Linked DNA regions of Dongshaea marina. The main gene of each other region encodes a partner of the protein of the gene in region 2 in a complex. Links are inferred from orthologs where the notes say so. Each region holds a gene or a part of one and is shown on either strand. Other genes may lie near its edges. The genes, in order: holA, dnaN and dinB.

The links.
Region 1: the proteins of dnaN (region 2) and holA are in contact, whole or in part, in a cryo-EM structure (PDB 8GIZ), measured with the Escherichia coli proteins. The link is inferred for Dongshaea marina from one-to-one orthologs.
Region 3: the proteins of dnaN (region 2) and dinB are in contact, whole or in part, in a solved structure (PDB 1OK7), measured with the Escherichia coli proteins. The link is inferred for Dongshaea marina from one-to-one orthologs.

Annotation. Positions count from the first base shown.
Region 1 is NZ_CP028897.1:4,075,948-4,083,933, reverse strand. The notes cover bases 2,531-5,408. They hold holA (DNA polymerase III subunit delta), read right to left. Parts: upstream 4,545-5,408; coding sequence 3,516-4,544; downstream 2,531-3,515. Other genes in these bases: leuS (leucine--tRNA ligase), read right to left, coding at 5,039-5,408; DB847_RS19065 (LPS-assembly lipoprotein LptE), read right to left, coding at 4,541-5,029; nadD (nicotinate-nucleotide adenylyltransferase), read right to left, coding at 2,869-3,519; rsfS (ribosome silencing factor), read right to left, coding at 2,531-2,828. Also shown: rod shape-determining protein RodA, read right to left, coding at 1-142; mrdA (penicillin-binding protein 2), read right to left, coding at 139-2,013; 23S rRNA (pseudouridine(1915)-N(3))-methyltransferase RlmH, read right to left, coding at 2,017-2,487; more of rsfS, read right to left, coding at 2,484-2,530; more of leuS, read right to left, coding at 5,409-7,621; DB847_RS19055 (zinc ribbon-containing protein), read left to right, coding at 7,790-7,986. UniProt on the Escherichia coli protein: Part of the beta sliding clamp loading complex, which hydrolyzes ATP to load the beta clamp onto primed DNA to form the DNA replication pre-initiation complex.
Region 2 is NZ_CP028897.1:287-8,178, reverse strand. What follows is about bases 5,068-7,851. They hold dnaN (DNA polymerase III subunit beta), read right to left. Parts: upstream 7,121-7,851; coding sequence 6,014-7,120; downstream 5,068-6,013. Other genes in these bases: recF (DNA replication/repair protein RecF), read right to left, coding at 5,068-6,010. Also shown: DB847_RS25250 (hypothetical protein), read right to left, coding at 1-127; DB847_RS24655 (helix-turn-helix domain-containing protein), read left to right, coding at 698-1,000; DB847_RS00025 (valine--pyruvate transaminase), read left to right, coding at 1,161-2,411; gyrB (DNA topoisomerase (ATP-hydrolyzing) subunit B), read right to left, coding at 2,485-4,905; more of recF, read right to left, coding at 4,895-5,067. UniProt on the Escherichia coli protein: Confers DNA tethering and processivity to DNA polymerases and other proteins. Acts as a clamp, forming a ring around DNA (a reaction catalyzed by the clamp-loading complex) which diffuses in an ATP-independent manner freely and bidirectionally along dsDNA.
Region 3 is NZ_CP028897.1:4,132,217-4,140,153, reverse strand. The notes cover bases 5,109-7,937. They hold dinB (DNA polymerase IV), read right to left. Parts: upstream 7,143-7,937; coding sequence 6,075-7,142; downstream 5,109-6,074. Other genes in these bases: DB847_RS19345 (DUF4124 domain-containing protein), read right to left, coding at 5,109-5,565. Also shown: DB847_RS19360 (retention module-containing protein), read left to right, coding at 1-1,183; DB847_RS19355 (hypothetical protein), read right to left, coding at 1,503-1,838; DB847_RS19350 (DUF6701 domain-containing protein), read right to left, coding at 1,926-4,901; more of DB847_RS19345, read right to left, coding at 5,032-5,108. UniProt on the Escherichia coli protein: Poorly processive, error-prone DNA polymerase involved in translesion repair and untargeted mutagenesis. Copies undamaged DNA at stalled replication forks, which arise in vivo from mismatched or misaligned primer ends.

The DNA.
Region 1 (7,986 bases), 4.1 Mb from region 2 along the record:
TCCCTGTCATCGGGATACTCTGGCCCGAGGCCGAATAGAGGATCAGCAGGCCGACGATCATCAGCAGTAACAGGCCGATGAATAGCGGCAGGTCGATGTGGCAGCGGTACCAGAACTTTTCCTGTTGATGGGAGTGATTCATGGTTTATTCCTGTTGTTATCTTTGGGTGGGAGCATCACGGCATCCAGCATGCTGCGGGCGATGTCCGCGGCCGGAGAGCTGCCATCACCAGCATTCTCAATAATTGACACCACCAGGGCCTTGGGGGCATTAAAGGGGGCAAAGGCGACAAACAGGGCGTTATCCTTGTGGCGCTCCTTGGTGATTATCAGCTTCTCCACATCGGTTCTCCGGCTCACCAGCTGGGCGGTACCGGATTTACCTCCCGCCTTGTAGGGAAGGTTGGCAAAGGCGCGGCGACCGGTACCACTCTTACCCTGGATCACCAGGTACATCCCATCCAGGGAGACCTGCCAATCCTTGTCATTTTTCAGTTTGATCGGTGGCAGGGTCTGCGGTGGTGGTGACAGCATCCCATCTTTAGTTGCAATGCTCTTAAGTAATCTCGGTTCGATCCGTTTGCCGTGATCGATCAGTACGCTAAAGGCATGTGCTATCTGTAGCGGGGTGGCGGTCCAGTAACTCTGGCCGATCCCAACCGAGATGGTATCCCCCTGGTACCAGGGCTGGCGATAGCGGGCCTGTTTCCACTCCCGCGACGGCATGTTTCCCTTACGCTCTTCGTGAAGATCGATCCCCGTATACTGGCCAAAGCCAAACAGATGCATATATTTGTGGATACGGTCGATTCCTGCCTTATAGGCCAGGTTGTAGAAGAAGGTATCGGCAGATTGCTCGATCGCCTTATACACTGTCATCCAGCCATGACCCCAGGGTTGCCAGTCGCGGAATTTACGCTTGGTGCCTGGGATCTGGAAGTAACCAGCGCCGAAAAAGCGCATCTGTGGAGTGATGAGGCCGGTGTCCAGTCCCATGATTGCCATCAGGGGTTTCACCGTGGATGCCGGGGCATAGATCCCCTGGGTGGCCCGGTTGATCAGCGGATGGTTGGGGTTATCCAGCAGCGAAGTATAGCGCTTGGAGCTGATGCCATGGACAAAAGGATTCGGGTTGTAGCTGGGGCTGGATGCCATCGCCAGTACCGCCCCGGTCTTGGGCTCCAGCATCACCACCGCGCCACGGCGGTTGGCCAGATCTTCCTGGGCCTTCATCTGCAAGCGCAGATCGATATTGAGATAGATGTCGTGCCCCGGAACCGGCGGATGATAGCTGAGGGTGCGTACCACTTTCCCGACATTGTTAACCTCAACCTCCTGGTAGCCCACCTTGCCATGCAGCACATTCTCATAATACTTTTCGACCCCCTGCTTGCCGATATCATGGGTACCGGCGTAGTTGGAGAGCTCGCCGGTTTCCTCCAGGTGCTGCAGGTCACGGTCGTTGATCTTGGCGACATACCCCAGCACATGGGTCAACACACTGCCATAGGGGTAGTAGCGTTGTAGCCTGGCCTCGATAGAGGCGCCGGGGAAGCGATAGCGCTGCACGCTGAAGATGGCGACCTGTTTTTCCGTGAGATCTTCTGCCAGGGTCACTGGCTCAAAGCGGCGGTGGCGACGCAGCTCCTTGTAGAAATCATCGATCTGATCCGGATCCAGCTTGAGGAGCTTCTGCAGCTCGGCAACGGTTTGTTTGAGATCCTTGGTCTGATCCCGGCGGATATCCAGGTTGTAAGAGGGGCGGTTCTCAGCCAGCAGGATGCCGTTGCGATCATAGATGAGGCCCCGGGTCGGCGCGACCGGAACCAGCTTGATCCGGTTATCCCGGGAGCGGGTCTTGTATTGCTGATAGGAGTCTATCTGCAGGTGATACAGATTGACCAGCAAGGTCAGGATCATGGCGCACACCGCCAGGCAGGCGATTAGAGTTCTGCGATAATAAAGAGCCGCCTCCTTGCTGTGATCCTGCATGGCGATCCGCTGTTTCAGCATCCACTACTCCCGATGATAAGGGTGGTTTGTACTCAGGCTCCAGGCGCGATACAGGCTCTCAGCCATGATCACCCGAACCAGGGGGTGCGGCAGGGTCAGGGGCGACAGCGACCAGCTCTGCTCTGCGGCACGCTTGCATTCGGGGGAGAGTCCCTCGGGGCCACCGATCAGGATCGACACATCTCGCCCATCGAGCTTCCACTTATCGAGCTGGGTTGACAGCTGATGAGTGGTCCAGGGCTTGCCCGGAATATCCAGGGTGACGATTCGGTTGCCGCGCGGGATGGCAGCCAGCATCTGCTCGCCCTCTTTTTGCAAAATTCGCGCGATATCGGCATTCTTGCCCCGCTTACCCGCCGCGATCTCAACCAGCTCCAATGGCATATCTTTGGGAAAGCGCCGTTGGTACTCGCTAAATCCCTGCTCAACCCAACCCGGCATCTTAGTGCCGACGGCGACCAGCTGTATCTTCATTCCCCGTGTGCTCCTGCCTGGCTCTCACCCCAAAGCTTTTCCAGCTGATAATAATCCCGGCAATCATCCTGCATCACATGCACAATGACCTCGCCTAAGTCGACCAGCACCCATTCACCGGCATTTTCCCCCTCAACGCCCAGCACCGGCTGCTCAAGAGTCCGGGCCTCATGGGTGACATGGGCAGCCAGGGAGCGAACATGCTGGGCCGAGTTTCCGGAACAGACCACCATGTAATCGGTGACGCTGGAGCGCTTCTTCACATCTAAAGTGACAATCTCCCGCCCTTTTAGTTCTTCTAATTTTTCGATGCTAAAGGATAATAGCTGCTGACTTTGCAAGGTTCTTCTCCTGTTCGTTGGCGAAAGGCCGGCGATTATATCACTGGGGTCGAGTGGGCCGATACAGGCCCTGCTGGCGAATGTAGTCAAGGACCGCATCGGGCAACAGATAGCGACACTCCTTGCCCTCACGGATCCTTTGGCGCAGTTCGGTGGCAGAGATGTCAAAGGTTCGGTTTTCAACAAACTGGACCAGGCCACACAGTCGGGTCTGCAGGGCTCCCAGGGTCTGATCCTGGTGCGCCTTGAGCCAGCTGGCAATGGGCTCGCCAAACTCTGGATTCCATCCCGGGCGGTGGCAGATAACCAGGTGGGCATAGTCGGTCAGCTCCTCCCAGCGGTGCCAGCTGGCAAGGCTTAATAGAGAGTCCATTCCCATCAGAAAACACAGGGGGGTATCCGGATACTCTGCGCGTAGCGATTGCAGGGTATCGATTGTGTAGGAGGGTTTGAGGCGCTTAAGCTCGCGATCATCGACCTCAAATCCTTCAACATCGCGGATGGCGAGTCGGGCCATCTTCAGCCTGTGTTCGGCGCAGGAGTGAGGAGTATCCCGGTGCGGAGGAATCGAGTTGGGAATAAACAGAATTTTCTGTAAACCAAGTTGCTCCCGGGTTTCGATGGCGGGGCAAAGATGTCCGATATGGATGGGATCAAAGGTCCCACCAATGAGTCCTATGGCTTGTTTCATATGCTGTTAGCTATGGGGAGGGTTGGGTGAGCAAATCCGATACACAGCTGCTCCAGGAGACGCCAGCTTTGTGGCTCATCAAATTGGCTGGCCGCAAGATTAGCCTTAGCGCAGAGCTGGAGCAGGTAGCTGAGCTGGCTCAGGGTAAGCTGACTCAAGACTCTTTCAAGCTGCTTTTGTCGCCAGGGCCAGATCTTTAGTTTTTTATACAGGGTTCCCAAAGGCTGACGCTGGCTCTTTTGGGCACACAGCGGATAGAGCTGCTCCAACTCATGGTGGAACAGCCAGATCAGTTGAGCGCTCTCGGTTCCCTCGGCTTTCAATTGGCGAAGAATATGCCGGGCCCGTTTGATCCTTCCCTCATAGAGGGCATCGATCAGCTGATAACGGGAGAAATGACTGTGCTGCTCAACGATCGTCTGCAGCTCCCGGACTTCAATCGGCGATGAAAGCTGTTGTAGTGGCAGAAGCTCCAGGGTCTGCTTGGCCGCCAGCAGGTTCCCCTCAAAGGCGTGGCACATGAAGGTGATCGCATCGGGAGTGGGATTGAGGTTCAGTGCCCTAAAGCGCTGCTGCATCCAGCGCGGAAAGTGCTGATGATCCGGATGGGCGATCGGCACATAGACTCCCTGGCTGGCGAAGCGGCTAAACCACTGACTCTTTTGCTGGGCCGTGTTGAGGCGCGGGCCGCTCAGGATCAGCAGAATATCGGCATGTAGCAGGGCGCATAGTTGCTCCAGCTGTTTGGCTACCTTGTGATCCGGAACTTTAGGAAACTCCAGTTCAATCAGCTGTCTGGAGGAAAAAAGACTCAGCTCCTGGCAGGCCTCAAATAGCGGTTGCCAGTCAAATGAGCCTTCTACTTTAAAATGCAGCTGTTCATCAAACCCCTGGGAGCGGGCGGTAGCGGCGATCGCATCCCGGCTCTCCTGCTTGAGCAGGGGCTCCTCCCCGAACAACAGATAGCAGGCCGCAAGGCCTGCTTTAAGTTGCTGATTCAGCTGCTCGGGATAGACACGTTTCAAGGTTTATACCGGCTCAGTTGGGCCAGGATTTGATTGGCAGCCTGGATCTCCATCTCTGAGCTCAGGCTGCTTTCTGATTCAGACGAAGCCAGCACCTGATTTGACTGGTTAATATAGCTTCGGGTGAAGTGCAGGTTGTAGAGCTGAGGTTCCTCGCCCGGGACGGTCAGAGTATAGGTACTGTAGACCTCAACCACAGTCTCGGCCGTTGTCCCTGTATCGGTCAGGGAGGCAACCGTTGAGGTTTGGCTCAGGGGATTTACCCTGAGGATTGGAGTGTTCTTATCCGCCTTGCTGACCAGATCGACCCCGGCGATTTTCAAACGGTTCACCACCATACGATAGAGGTTACTATTCTGATCACCCACCACCTGCAGGGTTTTTAACTGAGGCGGCAGGGGCGGTGCGGTGCGCATCTGGAAACCACAGGCCTGCAACAGCAGACCTGCAATCAGCAGTGGCAAGAGGCGAAGCGCTCTTTTCACTTGTGCTCCTTAGTTGGCAACAATGTTAAGTAGCTTGTTGGGAACAAAGATCACCTTGCGAATGGTCTTTCCGTCGGTGAACTTGCTGACATTATCTTCCGCCAGCGCAAGCTCCTGGACCTGTGACTGCTCGGCATTGGCAGGGACCGTCAGCTTGGCACGGACCTTACCATTGACCTGAACCACCACCAGTTTCTCATCTTCAACGATGGCAGCCTTGTCGACATTTGGCCACTGGGCCTGGTCGATGGCGCCTTCGTGACCCAGCTCCTTCCACAGCGCGAAGCTTGCATGCGGGGTGATGGGGTAGAGCATGGTGACAACCGCGGTCAGGGCTTCGTGCATCAGCGCCTTGTCATTTTCAGACTCAAGAGGTGCCTTCACCAGCTGATTCATCAGCTCCATCACGGCAGCGATCGCCGTGTTGAAGGTCTGGCGACGACCGATATCATCACTGGCTTTATCTATGGTCTTGTGCAGAGCCCGGCGCAGAACTTTTTGCTCATTGCTCAGAGTGCTGAGATCAAGAGCCGGATGTTCGCCAGCTTCCTTGTACTGGTGAGCCAGGCGCCACAGGCGACGCAAGAAGCGTTGAGCCCCCTCAACACCCGAGTCAGACCACTCCAGAGTCATGTCGGCGGGAGAGGCAAACATCATGAACAGACGCACCGTGTCTGCACCGTATTTCTCCACCATCAGCTGTGGGTCGATGCCGTTGTTCTTCGACTTGGACATCTTGGTCATACCCGCGTGGGTTAATTCGTTGCCCTGCTGATCGGTTGCCCTGGTGATGCGTCCCTTGTTATCGCGCTCCAGGATCGCCTCGGCAGGGCTAACCCACACCCGGGCACCCTTGTCATTGAGGTAGTAGAAGGCATCCGCCAGTACCATTCCCTGACACAGCAGGCGCTTGAACGGTTCATCTGAGTTGACCAGTCCGGTATCACGCAGCAGCTTGTGGAAGAAGCGCGCATATAGCAGGTGCATACAGGCATGCTCGATGCCGCCGATGTACTGGTCGACCGGCAGCCAGTAGTTAGCCTGCTCAGGGTTGAGCATGCCGTCCTGGTAGTTGGGGCTACAGTAGCGAGCATAGTACCAGGAGGATTCCATGAAGGTATCGAAGGTATCTGTCTCACGCAGTGCATTCTGCCCCTGGTAGCTGGTTTGTGCCCAGCTCTTATCGGCCTTGATCGGGCTCTGAACCCCATCCATGACGACATCTTCGGGCAGCACCACAGGCAGCTCTTCGGCAGGTACCGGAACCACCTCACCATTGTCCAGGGTTTGCATCGGAATTGGTGCTCCCCAGTAACGCTGACGAGAAACCCCCCAGTCACGCAGGCGGAAGTTCACCCGCTTGCTGCCAAGACCCAGCTCATTGAGTTTATTGGCGATTGCATCAAAGGCATCTTCGGAGCTCAGACCGCTGAACTCTCCAGAATCAAACAGCACACCCATCTCGGTGAAGGCCTGCTCTGAAATATCCAGCGCACTGCCATCGGCAGGCTTGATCACAGGGATTATATCCAGGCCATATTTGCCGGCGAACTCATAGTCGCGTTGATCGTGAGCGGGAACCGCCATCACCGCACCCGAGCCATAATCCATCAGCACGAAGTTAGCGACCCAGATTGGAACTTCTTTACCGGTCAGAGGATGGATAGCATGAAGGCCTGTGGCCATCCCCTTCTTTTCCATGGTGGCAAGCTCTGCTTCGGCGACCTTGGTGTGCTTACACTCTTCGATGAAGGCGGCCAGCTCAGGGTTGTTGTGGGCGGCTTGCTGGGCTAGTGGGTGGCCTGCGGCAATTCCCATGTAGCTCACCCCGAACAGGGTGTCGGGACGTGTGGTGTAGATATCAAAGCTCTGATCTGAATCTGCCACCTTGAAGGTCATCTCGACCCCTTCGGAGCGGCCAATCCAGTTGCGCTGCATGGTCTTGACCATCTCAGGCCAGCCTTCGAGCTTTTCGATATCGTCCAGTAGCTCCTGGGCATACTCGGTGATCTTGATAAACCACTGAGGGATCTCTTTTTGCTCGACCGGTGTGTCACAGCGCCAGCAGCGGTCATCAACTACCTGCTCGTTGGCCAGTACCGTCTGATCGTTGGGGCACCAGTTGACCGAAGAGGTCTTCTTATAGACCAGTCCCTTCTCATAGAGCTTGGTGAAGAACCACTGCTCCCAGCGGTAGTAATCAGGATCACAGGTCGCAAGCTCCCGATCCCAGTCATAGCCAAGGCCCAGCATCTTTAGCTGACCCTTCATGTACTCTATGTTTTCATAGGTCCAGGGAGCCGGAGCCGTATTGTTCTTGATCGCAGCGTTTTCTGCAGGCAGACCAAAGGCATCCCAACCGATCGGTTGCAGAACATTTTTGCCCTGCAGTCGTTGGTAGCGGGCGATCACATCACCAATGGTGTAGTTGCGCACATGCCCCATATGCAGTCGCCCGGATGGGTAGGGGAACATGGACAGGCAGTAGAACTTTTCTTTGCCCTCTTGCTCAGTAGCCTTGAAGGTTTGGTGATCGGTCCAGTGGGATTGAACCTTGGATTCAATCTCCTGAGGAGTATATTGCTCTTGCATCGGCGATACCCGGGTTATAAATTGCTAAGAAGAAGTCATAAAATCGCCATAGAATACCTTAGACACGGCGGTTGCAACAATAGCCAGCGGTGGATTTTGGTTGTGAGATAGCTGGTGGCCCATAGGCGATTTCAAGCGCCTGTTTGAGGGATAAGAGGGAGTTGTATTATGGAAAGAAAACGTAGCGGTTATACGCTTTTTGTCAATCACCTGAAGCAGCACTGGCAACAGACTGAAACCTTTCAGAAAAAACAGCTCGAGGAGCTGATTGATACCACCGAGGAATATCTGACCGCGGCCGGCGATCTCACCAAGGATGAAGCGGAGCTCATCGCCTGCTATGTCAAAAACGATCTGGGGCACTG
Region 2 (7,892 bases):
CCACCTCAGGTTTCACCGCAAACCCAAGGCTGATCGAAGGAAGGGCCGGACTATAGATGGTCTCCGCTATCTGGGGAAACATTAAAAGGATCATGGCAAGTCCGAGTGATAGCCTGACATTGTTCATTTGATATCTCCTGTGTTTATTCGGGGAGTATAGATATCAACCAGAAGACCAATTACAATAACTAGAACAATAAACATCAAAAATAAGACAGATGGCCAGACTCTCATCAGATGCAGCCTTTGATCCCGATCAGTTAAACAACCCGGTCCTTGGGATCGCAGCCAGCGTGGGCCTGAATCATGATGCTGGATGGCACAGTCATGAAAAAGCCCAGATATTATTTTCTGAACAAGGTTGTATGAATCTGGAGTTCGGCGATAACTTCTGTATTCTGCCTCCCGGCCGGGGGCCTGGATCCCACCCCGGGCCCACCACCGTGTCTCACAAAAGAATACCGTTGAGTATCGCTCTATCTACCTTGATTCGTCGCTGTATCACTCCCTGCCTCGTAACCCTGAAATTATCTCCCTGAATCCACTACTTAGAGCCCTTATCGAGAGGATCGCCCTGAGCGACTTTGAGCAGAGCTGGAAGCATGGCTCCCATTATCATCTCTTACAGGTTCTGTTCGATGAGCTCATAAGAGCCCCAAAGGAGTCTCTCGGGCTCAGGTTGCCAACTGACACTCGAATGACTCCCCTACTCAAGCTTATTAAACTTCCAGGGTGCATTCCAAACCTGAAACAACTCGAGATACTCATCGCCGCCTCGGGAAAAACCATCTCTCGTATCATGTCTCGTGAGACAGGAATGAGCTATCAGCAATGGCGCCAGCAGTGGCGACTCATGCGCTCCATTGAGCTAATGAACGATAAGCAGCCCCTGTCTCGGGTGGCCTTCGAGCTTGAGTTCAGCAGTGACAGCGCATTTATCTCTTTTTTCAGGCTACATACGGGACAAACTCCGAAACACTATATGCAGGGGACAAACTAACACTTGAAAACACAGGTGTAACACATTGATTTTAAAGGTTTTTTATCGGGATCGCCTATTTCTTGTTTCACGTGAAACATCAAAAACTCCTTGCGGGCAATATACCCATTTAAAGAAGATGGTTTACAATAACGGGCTATTTGCATGCTGGCAGAGAATAATGAAGCTATCCCAATTTGGCGAGAAATTAGCAGCCCAGAGTAGCATTGTCGAACTCATGGAGGATCTGAATCAGGGCCTGAATGATCCGGATACCATCATGCTTGGAGGTGGCAACCCGGCGTTTATTCCAGAGGTTGCCCGTCATTTTGAGCAAGAGATGGCTAAGATGCTCAACCAGGGCACTCTGGTCAAGGCACTCTCCCGCTACGACAGCCCCTCAGGGAATGACAGCTTTAAGCATGAGCTGGCCGAGATGCTTAATCAGCTCTATGGCTGGCCGATCACCGAAAAAAACCTGGCTCTGACCAACGGCAGCCAAAGCTCATTCTTCTACCTGTTTAACCTGTTTGCCGGTCGTTTTTCTGATGGTTCAACCAGGCAGGTGGTATTCCCCATGGCTCCTGAATATCTTGGCTATGCGGATAGCACAATTGACCCTGACAGTATAAGAGCCGTGAAGCCACTCATTGAAGAGCAGGAAGGTGGCTTTTTTAAGTATCACCCGGATCTGAATAACCTTGGGCTGACAAACAGAAGTGGCCTTATCTGCCTGTCTCGCCCGACTAATCCAAGTGGCAACCTTATCTCTGACAGCGAGCTTAAAAGGCTTGCGAAGATCTCAGCCAAGGCGGAGATCCCGCTACTGATCGATTGCGCCTATGGACTGCCCTTTCCGAATATCTGTTTTAACCGGGCGACTCCCTACTGGGATCACAACTGTATCCTATCACTCAGCCTGTCTAAGCTTGGATTTCCCGGAACTCGTTGCGGCATCATAGTTGCGGATGAGCAATTGATCGCGACCATCAGGAATATCAACGGCATGATCAATCTGGCTCCCGGTGCAATCGGGCCCCGGCTACTGCTGAACTCAATCAAAAATCGCAAGCTGCTGGAACTGGCTGATCACACAATTCGTCCCTACTACCAGGAGCGCTGTAACCAGGCGATCGCCCTGCTCAGGCACAAGATCAGCGACAAAAGGGTATTGCTCCATCAACCCGAAGGTTCGCTGTTCTTATGGCTATGGCTAAAAAACCTTCCTGTCACCTCCTTTGAGCTCTACAAGAAACTAAAAGACAGGGGGCTGCTGGTGGTTCCCGGTGAGCCATTTTTTAGTGGAGTTGATGATAAGAGCTGGCCACATCAAAGCCAATGTTTACGTCTAAACTACACTCAACCTCTTGATGAGCTTGAGAAGGGCTACCAGATCCTGGCTGATACCCTGAGCGATATCGGTTATCTATAACCCCGAGAAAAGAAGCCACAAGCAATAAAAAAGGAGCCCGAAGGCTCCTTTTTTTATTCGCTAAAAGCTTAAATCAGATATCCAGGTTTGCCACTTTCAGGGCATTTTCTTCGATGAACTGGCGACGCGGCTCAACGTGATCTCCCATCAGGGTCGCAAACAGTTGGTCCGCAGCAACCGCATCTTCGATGGTCACCCGCAGCATTCGACGAACCTCAGGATCCATGGTGGTCTCCCACAGCTGCTCAGGATTCATCTCACCGAGTCCCTTATAGCGCTGGATGCTCACACCCCGAGCTCCTTCATTCATCAGCCAGTTGAGGCCATCCTCAAAGTTTGCGATCGGCATCCGCTTTTCACCGCGGCTCACATAGCTACCCTCTTCGAGCAGTGAAGCCAGCTTCTCACCCAGCTGCAAAATACGTGAGTATTCACCGGAAGCAAAGAAGTCGTAGCTCAGAGGATTCGCATGCTCAATACCATGCTGACGGATCATCACCACAGGCAGATAGATGCCACGCTCCTCATCAAGCTTGGCAGTCACTGAGTAATCACAGCCATTAACCTTGCCTTCACACAGTGCCAGCTCCAGCTCTTTACACCAGGTTTCTACCACTGATTGCTCATTCAAAGACTCAATTGCCAGAGCCGATTGATAGATCAATTGGTTCAAAACCACAGATGGAATACGCCGGGACAGGCGCTCGATCAGCTTCTGAACCTTACGATATTCGGCAATCAGCTTCTCCAGAGGCTCACCACTAATCCCGGGAGCCGACTCATTGACATGCAGTGCGGCACGATCCAGGGCCATGGTGGTCTTGTATTCGAGCAGAGCCAGTTCATCTTTGAGGTATTGCTCCTGCTTACCCTTTTTGACTTTATACAGAGGTGGCTGAGCAATATAAACATAGCCGCGCTCGATTAGCTCCGGCATCTGACGGTAGAAGAAGGTAAGCAACAGGGTCCGAATGTGCGCACCATCGACGTCCGCATCGGTCATGATGATGACGTTGTGATAGCGCATCTTGTCCGGATCATACTCATCCCGGCCGATGCCGCAGCCCAGAGCCGTGATCAAAGTTGCCACCTCCTGAGAGGAGAGCATCTTATCAAAGCGAGCTTTTTCAACGTTGAGGATCTTACCCTTAAGTGGCAAGATCGCCTGGTTTTTCCGGTTACGACCCTGTTTGGCGCTACCACCTGCCGAGTCACCCTCCACTATGTAGAGTTCTGAAAGTGCCGGATCCTTCTCCTGGCAATCAGCCAGTTTGCCGGGCAGACCGGCCAGATCCAGTGCTCCCTTGCGGCGAGTCATCTCACGCGCCTTGCGCGCAGCCTCACGCGCCCGCGCGGCATCGATGATTTTTGAAACCACCGAGCGTGCATCCTGAGGGTTTTCCAGAAGATAATCACTGAGCTTTTCACCCATGGTCTGCTCAACGGCGGTCTTCACTTCAGAGGAGACCAACTTATCCTTGGTCTGAGAAGAGAACTTGGGATCCGGAACCTTCACCGAAATAATGGCGGTCAAACCTTCCCGGGCATCATCACCGGATGCAGAGGTCTTGGCTTTCTTGCTATAACCCTCTTTATCCATGAAGTTATTCAGTGTTCGGGTCAGTGCGGCACGGAAGCCCGCCAGGTGTGTTCCACCATCGCGCTGAGGAATGTTATTGGTAAAACAAAAGATATTCTCCTGATAGGCATCATTCCACTGCAGGGCGACTTCAACGCTGATCCCATCGTCACGCTCCATATTAAAGTGCAAAACCTTCTGATGGATCGGCGTCTTGCTACGATTGAGATATTCAATGAATGCCTGAATCCCGCCCTCGTAGCAGAAATGATCTTCACGGTTCTCCCGCTCATCAATCAGGCGAATTGACACCCCCGAGTTAAGGAAAGAGAGCTCACGCAGCCGCTTGGCCAGGATGTCGTAGTGGAAGTTGGTATCAGAGAAGATCTCTTCACTTGGCCAGAAGCGGATCTCAGTACCTGAGGACTCGGTGCTTCCAACCTCCTTGAGAGGCTCCAGAGGCTCCCCTAAGTGATAGTTCTGCTCATGGATATGCCCCTGGCGACGAATAATCATCTGCAGACGATCGGACAGGGCATTTACCACGGAAACCCCGACCCCGTGCAGACCACCTGATACCTTATAGGAGTTATCATCAAACTTACCACCGGCATGCAGTACCGTCATGATAACTTCGGCCGCCGAACGCCCCTCTTCCGGGTGCATATCCACAGGAATACCGCGACCATCATCTTTAACCGAGACAGATCCGTCCGCATGGATGGTGACTATGATGTCACTACAATGACCCGCTAATGCCTCATCAATCGCATTATCGACCACCTCAAATACCATGTGATGCAGGCCGGTTCCATCATCGGTGTCCCCGATATACATTCCCGGACGCTTACGCACCGCATCCAGACCTTTTAATACCTTAATACTTGAGGAGTTATAACTGTTATCAGCACTCATCGCTTGCTCTCACACTTCGGGATATCTCAGAAATCCTGCCATGTTCCACGTGAAACATCTTATCAGCCCGGGCAACCAGCTCGGGATCAAGATGATCAAGATCAATGGCTGTGACAAAGATTTGAGAATCGCTCTGTTGTAACCGTTCCATCAATAGATGGCGCTTTTCTGAGTCGAGCTCAGAGGCAAAATCATCGATTAAGAAAATAACTTTCTTATCGCCCTGTGCTGAGAGGTAACAACCCTGCGCCAGGCGCATCGCACATACCATCAGCTTCAGTTGTCCTCTCGACAGGATGTCGCAAACAGGAACACCATTTGCCTTTAGCCGGAGATCGGCCTTATGGGCCCCGGTGCTGGTATAGCCCAGCACCCGATCCCGTTCAAAATTTGCCTGAAGAAGCTCTCCGAGGGATTTTTCATGATCCCACCCCTGATAATAATCAAGAGAAACTTCATACTCAGGAAGAAAAAATCCAATAAAATCAACAGCTTGCGAGAAAAATCCTTCGCAATATTCCGCCCTTTTTTCCGCGATCTCTTCACTAATCCGGGTCAGCTCCTGATCCCAGAAACCGAGCGCCTGATAACCGCGGCTCTGCTTAAGCTGTGCATTACGCTGCTTAAGAAGCCGGCTAAACTGTTTCCACAAGGGGTGAAAGCTATTGTCCTGGTAGAACACTCCCCAGTCGATAAAGGATCGCCTGAGTTTAGGGCCACCACTGAGCAACTCACCCCCCTGGGGATCGATCAATTGTACCGGCAATAGCCTGGCAAGGGCCGCAAGGCTATCCGCGGATTGGCCGCCAATCTTTAGCTGGGACACCCCCGATCGACTCCGCTCCATGCCGATCGCCAGCTCAGTTGCAGCATCCTCATCGGACAAGCGCCCGAACAATACATAGGCCGACTCCCCATGACGGATGATCCGACTAGCCCTGTGGGAGCGAAATGAACGCCCATACCCCAGGCAGTGGATCGCCTCCAGCAAACTGGTCTTACCACTTCCGTTATTCCCGGTCAGCAGGTTAATGCCGCGGGCCGGTTGCAGTGAGGCGTTTGCGATATTACGAAAGTGATGCAGATTCAGCTGAGAGAGAAGCATCACCTAGAGTCGCATCGGCATGATCACGTACAAAGAGGCCTCATTGTCCGGATCTTCGATCAGTGCACTGCTATTGGCGTTGGTCAGGGCCAGGCGAACCGTCTCGCACTTGAGGGTGTTGAGAATATCCAGCATGTAGGAGACGTTAAATCCGATCTCCATCTCTTGTGCCTGATATTCAACATCCAGATACTCTTCCGCTTCCTCTTGCTCCGGGTTGTTCGCGGTAATACACAGCTGATTCTCGCTAAAGCTCAGACGAACCCCACGAAACTTTTCATTCGACAATACCGAAGCCCGCGCCAGTGCCTGCTTGAGGGCATCACGGTTGGCCAGCAGGAACTTATCACTGTTGGCAGGGATCACCCGCCGCACATCCGGAAAGCGACCATCGACCAGCTTGGTGGTAAAAATGATCCCTGGGAGCACCACCCTGAGGTTGTTCTGCCCCATCTGTAGTAGCACCCGGTTTTCATCACTGTCCAGCAGCTTCGCCAGCTCCAAAACCCCCTTACGCGGCACTATCATCTGGTGCTCCGGGAGCGCCTGCTCCTGCATCACCTCCAGGCAGCACATCGCCATCCGGTGGCCATCGGTCGCCACGGTGCGCAGTTTCGAGCCCTCGGTCTCAAACAGCAGTCCGTTGAGGTAGTAACGCACATCCTGGCTGGCCATAGAGAACTGAGTGGCATCGATGAGCTTACGCAACTCTCCCTGGCTGAGCTCAAACTCGAGGATCGACTCCCACTGCTCAATGTTTGGAAAATCCTGAGCCGGCAGGGTTGCCAGTGAGTAACGGCTGCGGCCGCTACGCACCATCATCCGCTCATTTTTAAGGCTAAAGGTAATATCGACCCCTTCGGGCAGGGCGCGGCAGATATCCAGCAGCTTGCGCGCCGGAATGGTGACCCGTCCCGGTTCATCGATGGATGTCAGCGGAAGCTGTCCTATCATCTCCACCTCAAGATCGGTGGCGGTAATCGACAATGAGCTGTCATCCACAACAAATAACAGGTTGGACAACACCGGCAGAGTCGGCCGGCCACCTAAGATCCCCGCAACCATCTGGAGGGGGCGCAATAACGATTCGCGGTTTACCGTAAACTGCATCAGGCTCACACTCCTTAAGAGGAAAGGGTTCGGATCAGGTTAGAGTAATCTTCCTTGATATCATGGCTCTCTTCACGCAACTGACCGATTTTACGGCACGCATGAAGTACAGTCGTATGATCCCGACCACCGAAGGCATCACCAATTTCAGGTAGGCTACGGTTGGTCAGCTCCTTAGACAGGGCCATGGCTAACTGACGCGGGCGAGCCACACTGCGGCTGCGTCGCTTCGACAGCAGATCGGCAACCTTAATCTTGTAGTATTCCGCCACAGTTTTCTGAATGTTATCTATGGTGACCAACTTCTCCTGCAGCGCCAGCAGATCACGTAGCGCCTCACGCACAAAATCGATATTAATCGCACGCCCAGTGAAGTTGGCGTTGGCAATCACCCGGTTCAGGGCGCCTTCCAGCTCCCGCACATTGGAACGCAAACGCTTGGCGATAAAGAAGGCAACCTCATCGGGAAGATTGATCTCACTCTCGTCGGCCTTACGCATCAGGATCGCCACCCGGGTTTCAAGCTCCGGCGGCTCAATGGCCACAGTCAATCCCCAGCCAAAACGGGACTTGAGGCGATCCTCAACCCCGTCAATCTCTTTGGGATAGCGATCCGAGGTCAGGATGATCTGCTGATTGCCTTCGAGCAACGCATTAAAGGTGTGGAAAAACTCCTCCTGAGAGCGCTCCTTGTTTGCAAAAAACTGAATATCATCAATTAGCAGGGCATCCACACTACGGTAGTAGCGCTTAAACTCCTCAATGGCATTAT
Region 3 (7,937 bases), 4.1 Mb from region 2 along the record:
TACCGAGATAAATGGCAACGTTTTGGATAATGATAGTGATCCAAATGGTGATGCAATCCGTGTTGTTGCCGTGGACGGTGACTCAGGAGTCGTAGGAGGCACATTGGCCGGTGAATATGGAACTCTGCAACTCAATGCTGATGGTAGCTACACCTATGAGCTCGATACCGATCATGAGCTGGTACGAAATGGTGATCACTATCTGCATGAGCAGTTTGATTACACCATTACCGATGAGCATGGGCTGACTGCCAGCTCAACCCTGGATATCCATATCAACCAGGGGGACTACGATATTGTCTTCAAAGGACAGGATGCAGGTTATGTGAATGTTCTCGGAACCTATAATCTGGATGAGCAGGGCAATATCATCAATGTTGAGATTATCATGGAGGCATCCAAAGATTACCGTGGTCTCGAAGCTCCGGATAGAGGTGACATATTGGCTTCCTATGATGTGAGCAATAAGGTTGGTATGTTCATCCTGGCCAATGGTGCCAAGAACCATGGTGAGATCGATCCCGAGGATATTGAGTTTACCCTGGGTGAAGATGGAACCTATACAGCCACAGTCAACGGTGATGAGCAGGCAGTCTATTTCACTGACAGTTCATTCAACGTCGATGGCAAAGATCACTTCCAGTTTGAAGTGCATGAAGATGGAACTGGGTCACTGGCAATTGCAACTGAGGACCTTCCTGAGCTGGGAGATAATGACTTCAATGATATCTTCCTTGAATTCAGACCAACCAGTCAGGGTATTGAGTTAGATCCGGATGACTTCCAGGATGATACATCTGAGGTTTCAACAATTAATATCCTGAGAGGCGCTGAAGGTGAGGAGGATGAGTTTGTTATTCCATCGTTCGACCTGGAGGAGGACGAGGTCGTTATCCATCGCATTGAAGATTTTGAAGAGGAAGATGTGGTGGATCTGAGTGAGCTACTGGATAACGTTGCCGAAGAGGAAATTGGTGACTATCTTGAGCTGAGTTTCAGTGAGGATGAGGATGGGCCTGCGAGCATTATTCAGGTCTGGACCAATGGTGATGATACCGAGACACCTCAAACCGTGGTGCTGGAGGGCGTTGATCTCAGAGATGATTATCCAGGTCTAAGTGAGAGTGAGATCTTACAGCAGATGATAGATGATGAGCGACTCATTCTGGATAGTGATATCTAACCGTTAGCTGCTCGGTATAACCAAACACCCGGCCTTGGTGCCGGGTGTTTTTGGTGGGAGTTGCTAAAAAGTTTTGTAGCCTAACTCGGGGTGTATGGCAACCGATACGTTGTGAACTCATCCCTGGAACGCTACCGCACAGGTATCATCCCTGATCCCCTTTTTCAGCTCAGTATCCTACCTCTCGCTTCGCTTCGCTTCCTTGAAGCTTCACCCCAGTAGCAGCAGGCCGGTGCCGTTGATACCAGTGCATCAATGATATCAGCAATAGATCTGAAACATGACCATTCAGCTAATTATCTGTTTTCTATTGAGATAACTACTTCGCAAGAAGAAGTAAAAAAAATAAAAATAACACAAAGATAGTGCCGAGAAAGAACCATGAAGGTGAGCTAATGAGGTGTTTGCCATTAATGTACTTGTCAGTTTTCTTTATGGTTGCTTCGCCTCTGAACAACCGACCTATTTTTGAGCAGATAAACAGCAGGTAGAGCCATACCAGAGCCGAGATAAACATGGGTAACAACCCCTGATAGCTAGCTGTCGTCAGGCCTAAAGCGGCTGAGAGGCGGGGAAGGTTCTCAACTAAATTGTGTAATACCCATTCTCCCGGGGCAAAAAAAACAGATTGGATCCAATGCCAGAAGTTTTCCATCATACCTCACCACTGTCCCTGATCATTTTAGTTATAGCATCTCATCTGAGTGTTGGTTTGAAAAGCAATACTCAGTGTGGGGCTGAATTAATAGTTGTGCTTGCGATACATGATCCGATTGTCCCTGTTGTATGCTCCCCACAGGGCCTCAACCTGGGGTGGATCGATCCAGTTGCTGGTGGTACCAGACTGCTGATTCAGATATTCCAGCGAACTGCCCGTGAGGGGGAGTGTGATCTTGACTCGCCCCAGGGAACCCGGTGAGCATAACAGTAATCCGTAGTCGGTTGAGCTTGCTGCATAATCTCCGTCACAGGTATTAAGTCGGGTTACTCCCGGAGCCAAGTTATAAGAGATGGCTGTTGTTTTTGTCGGGTCACAACCATCGATATCTGCACAGTCCAGGCTCACTGAGCCTCCCGAGGCTGGCTTTGCTGCTCCGTTGAACGTCATCAGGTTATCCGCAAGAACAGTACAACTATCTAAGCTATTGATCTCAAAACTATCGCCATCCCAGTATTCAAGACGTACCATGGGTTTAAGGTCTATATCGCTCCGTTGAGCCCTGACTCCCTGAAGGTTGATCCGCCCCAACCAAAACGGTGCAGCGGTCCCACCGGGAACGGCTAGCTCGCCCAGCAGCCGGGTGGTCTCGCCACCAACTACCAGTTGGTCATCACTGCCTGGGATCTCAATCTGCTCACCATCACCGCCTGAGGCCAATAGACCTAATTTTGCCTGATTATAGGGGCCGTCTCCTAAGACTCCATCCGTGATCTTTCGGGAGATCCCCATCGAACCGCTATAGACATACTGGTCATCCTGGCCGCTTCCCCATAAGGTGTTGTCGATTATGCCGCTATTCGGCCAGGATGAGTCCGGAATGAGGCGCTCCACCTGATTACTGGTGTCTGTTTGGCCAAGTAGCAGGTAAAGCTTGAGGGTGGCTTGTTTGGTGTAACCTCGCAGATAACTATAGTTGCGCACAATAACATCGGATTTGTTCTTAGCCTTGAGAGTCAGGCTTGCATCGGTCAAGGCGTCTTCATCTCCCAAGTAACTAAAAGCGGGGCAGGCATTGATGGTGGGAATAAAGGCATCAAGGGTGAGTTTATCTGGATAGAAACGGCCGATGGTGGATGAGGCTCCGCTGACCGTACTGGTAATACCGGGAAATTCGAGCTGTGATTGGGCCTCAAGAGTCATGCCTCCGACTTCACTATAATTAACCGCTGCGGTTAATTTGCCCCGACTAAATGTAGGGACGGCACCACTAAGATTAAGGGTTCCATCGACATTTGATGGGGAAACCGCCTGAATATTGGTGAAACTGATATCTCCTACCGACATCTTGGTTGGATCTATCGTGGAGTCATAACTCTCGGTGGTGCAGTTTCCGCTGGCCGGTGCACAATTGGCTGTGACCGCTTCTATATCGACTTTAAAGTCAGTGCCGGCTGAGATGAAGGCATTTCCGGAGCTGGCTGTTCCACCAGGATTATTAGTGCTTTGCTGGTCATAGACCCGGCTGATGTATAGTGCGTGGGGTCTCCAGTAGAGGGAGCTGCTCCCAATGTATTCATAATTATTGGATGTGAGACTTCCGCTGAGGCTGATACTTCCAGCATCGGGGTAGTTGATAATGAACTCAGATTTTCCTGAGCTGAATGTCAAATTAAGTTGCTTTGCACTATTTGCTGGCTTTTGCTCCCCTGCAATGGTCAGCTGGCTGACAGGGATACTCTTGTTTTCACTGACATAATCAAACTGGGCCGAGAGTGTTTGTGAGCCCACGATTGCGGTTTCTACTGTGCATTCACCTTGTTCTAATACACTGACCTCTATGGTGACATCTGTATTTGCACTGTGGGGCGAGGTTGTCTTTGGAGTAAATTGCAATGAGGTTGCCTGGAAGTCGATTGACTTGCTGGCACCGCTCATGCCGCTCGCTGTCGCTGAAATGTTTACTGTGCCTTTTTTGTCATAGGTAAAGGCAAGGGGGGCCGCTCCTGAGTCACCTGCGACAAAGCGATAGGTTGCATTGGGTTCATTTGGCGTTAGTACACCCTGGGCTCCCTGTGTGCTCCAGGTCACAGTACCGCTTGGAGTTTCATTGACTGTGAGGCTAACGGTTCCCGTATAGTCAATATCCAGATCACCCTGGGCATCGTAGGCTCTAATTGTAATGGGGTGGCTCCCAAGGCAATTTCCAGTCGATGGGCTGTCAAGAATCAGGCTGGGCTCTGAGGATGTTTCATCAATAAGCACCCCGTTTTGGGTAATACTGAGGCGATTCGTATGCACAGCCCCGGAGAGGGTGGAGTTTTGGATTAAAGCTGCACCTTCAACATAGACCAGTGCATTAGCTAATGTATTGACCAGGTAAAATGGCTCACTACCGGTATTTTGTGAGTTGTAGATGACGAAGGTGAGAGCTGAGCTGGGGTTGTCGGTGTTGATTGTCGCGTTTCTGGCAACCAGGGTAACCTTTATATTAAGTTGGCTTAGGGCTGAAACTCGCAGTCTGGCGTCATCCATATCAAGGTCTTCAATCCAGTAGCCTTGTCCTGAAAAGGTGGCCTGGGCATTATTTCGTAATCTTAGTGTTCGGATTTTGGTATTGTTTGCGATTCGGATACTGCAATTACTTCGAGTGATGTAGATCTGATCATAATTCCCCTGACCAATCCCAAAGAGGCTATACCAGGCACAGCTTAGCCAGCTATCGATATTGATATCATTTGTTGCTGTATTTGTCGGGAAGTCAGCCTGATCAAGCTCAAGGCCCTGCTCATAATCCCCGGTGGCTTCACAAGCTCTTTCTTCACAGGTTGTTGAACCCAGAGGAGTGGGTTCGGTTGAGTCATATTTAAACTGGTAAAAATTGGAGCGTATCTGCCCGGAAGGCTCCATATTCAATACACCGCTCGCGCTATGGCTTTGCGCAACCTTAGGAAATGTTGGGTTTTCTCCCGTAGGAGGTGGAGGAGGATTCGTGCCTGCGATGGCATGAGCTGAGCCCAGGATCCCCAAAGTCAGCAATAAAGCTCGAAATTGATTCATGAACCTCATCGTTGGTGCTGGCTCATTTGAAGTTAAGAGTTATATCGATTGAGTATAGGCTATAACAGTGAAACAGGTGCTGGATGAGAGGGAAAGTCCAGGGGAGTCTATGCCGTAAATAACTTTATTTTCAATTGGTTGGCTTTTTATCGGCGTTTTGAGTTGCTCCACGGACCATAAACACTGTGGTTGCTTTTGACTCAGCGAGAGTCTCTCCTTTATCCGAGATGAACTTTAATAAGATCGTATGTTTACCATGGCTCAGATCTTGTACTTGCAGTCCAGCCTGAGACTCCAGCTCTTTGATCATCCGCCCATCCACCCAAAGCTGCATGCGGTATGGCTTAGGCGGTGTAGGAGTGATTTCAGCCAACACAACCATATTCCCCTGGTAGCTACGAATGGTCGAATTATCTGAGGGTTGAGTGAGAGTGACTTCATACTCGATTTTTTCAGGTTCTTTAAAAGGTGGTGGAAGAGTAGGCGATTCGAGCTGGACCGCCGGAGGCAGTTTACGCTCGACCTGCACAGCCTCCGGAAGCGGGGCATCCGAATAATGGGTGATCCCTTTTTCATCCACCCATTGATAGATAGGTTCGGCGCTTAACCAGATCCCGATTCCGAGAACCAGGGCGGCGAGCATCGCTTTGAACATCAGCCGCATACACTATTTCTTGTTGGCTTTTTTATTAGGGTAGCAGCGCCACTGCATCGATGCTTATAGCGCAGGAAATTTAACTAGTTTCGTATAGCTTAAATACCTTGCTCATTCATCTAACTTGAGCCATGGGCGAAGTTACTTTCGGAGTAACATAGCGTGAGGTAGGGATATTGAGCTGGGAAGGGTTATCAGGGATGGTAAGCGGCGAACCGCGAAGCTCTACGGAGGGGTAAAGTTGCTCCAGGAGCAACGTAACGCGAGATAGCGTGGAATTGCTTGTAGATCAATGAAACGAGAAGCAGGATGCTGAACTGGGACGGGTGACCAAGGATGGTCACCATCGAGCTGGGGAGAATTATCAGGGGATGATAAATACGCAGCGCGTAGTAAGCTTTTGATTACTTTTGGCGATACAAAAGTAATGTGCTGTCGGGCACCCCCGACATTGTTTGTAGCACTGCTGTAAATAAAATAACTCGGATAAGTGCTATACGTATGAGCGTTTAGCTGAACTAGAGATCCAGCTCTAATTGACGCTGCTCCCCCTCATCGGCGAGGGCCACGCTGATTCCTATGAGGCGAACGCTGCGCCCCGCTGAACGCTGCCAGGCATCACGCAACAGCTGGATAAACAGCACGGCAGAGAGCCGGTTACAGCTATGAGAGGCGGTGGTCTGGCTAAAGTCATTGAATTTGAGCTTGACCGTTTGGGAGTGGATCTTGAATTGACTGGCCACCGGTTCACCGAGGCGCCTGAGAAGCTCCGGGTAGAGCTCATCACTGATGATGGCTTCAGCCTGTGAGAGTTGGTCAATATCTTCAGCCAGAGTATTTTCAACCCCCTTGCTCTTGCGGACTCTCTCTGTCACTACCTCTCGGGGATCAATGCCCTGACAGCGATTAAACAGGGATTGGCCATGACGCTCTCCCAGCAGAGATGTGAGATCACCGAGCTCAGCCTGCTGAATATCCGCTCCAAGATAGAAACCACCGCCCTGTAGCTTGGCCAATGAGGAGGGGCCGACCCCCGGGATCCGCTTCAGCGGCAGCTTTGCCAGGTAGCTGAACAGCTCTTCGGGGGGCACCACCTTCTGGCCATCGGGTTTATTATCATCGCTGGCTATCTTAGCCACCATCTTGATGGAAGAGATCCCGGCCGAGGCGGTGATCCCCAGCTCACGAATTTCGCTGCGGATCGCCTCCATGATGAGAGAAGCGCTGCCCTGAAAGTGGGGGGAGTCGGTGAGATCCAGGTAGAACTCATCGATCGAGGCCTGCTCTACCTTGTCACAGTAGCGGTGGATAATATCGGCGACCTGCCCGGAGAGCTGTTTGTAATAGCTGTAATCACCCGGGATCAGGGTGAGCTGAGGGCACAGTTGCAGGGCGCGGGCCGATGAGATGGCACTCTTGACCCCAAAACGCCGGGCCAGGTAGTTGGCGGTGGCGATTACCCCACGCTTTTGCGGCGATCCCCCAATCGCGAATGGGCGATTTTTAAGCTCAGGATGGCGCAGCTGCTCTGCTGCGGCAAAGAAGGCATCCATATCTAATAGGGCGATTTTTCGTACTGAGCTCATGGGGAGGAGGGGCTATTTCTGATGGCTTCAGTGTAGCATTTATTGAGGGGTTCCCGGCACTCCTATGCGAGTGCCACACGTATAGTTTACCTGACGTGCGGTCAGCGTTTTGTGCCTGTGGGAACATTGCTACTGCCGAGTGGCGGCGGGTCAGGCCGTTCCCAGGCATCCTGCCTTCCACGGCATTGATACATCCTGTATGGCAGAGATGCTCACCCACTCCCCCTAACAACCCCCAGGGTGCCCCCTGATTCTTGTCTTTCCTCAAAATTATGGTGAATTTGAAGCTCAGCGCAAACACGCCGTCCATGGCGTGGCTGCGCACTCGCTGCATCCATGCAGCTCAACATCAAATCACCTTATGATTCATCGGCACGAATCAAAGGGGGATCTCAAACCACCTCTTCGATTTAGATTGGGGGACCGTTACGATCATTCATGAATCTTAATGTGGAATCATTGAACCTAATCGAAGAGAGGAAGTTTAATCCCCGTGAGCGAGAGTTGAGGTGAACCGCAGAGATTTGCTGTCTCTTTTCGAGGCATGGACGCCGAGCCGCGAAGGTCGATGGTTGGACCCATCGTGCGTAGCGAGTTTTTGATTACTTTTGGCGATACAAAAGTAATGTGCCGTCGGGCACCCCCGACACCAGTGGCGATAGCCACCAATAGCTATCCGCAGGATAAAAAAGACCGCAGTTTGACCAGCGGTCAGCTATTTCTGCACTAGATGCAGATGTCCTCCGGACTGGGGTTTGTGCTTGCAGCACATTGCCACTGCCGAGTGGCGGCGGG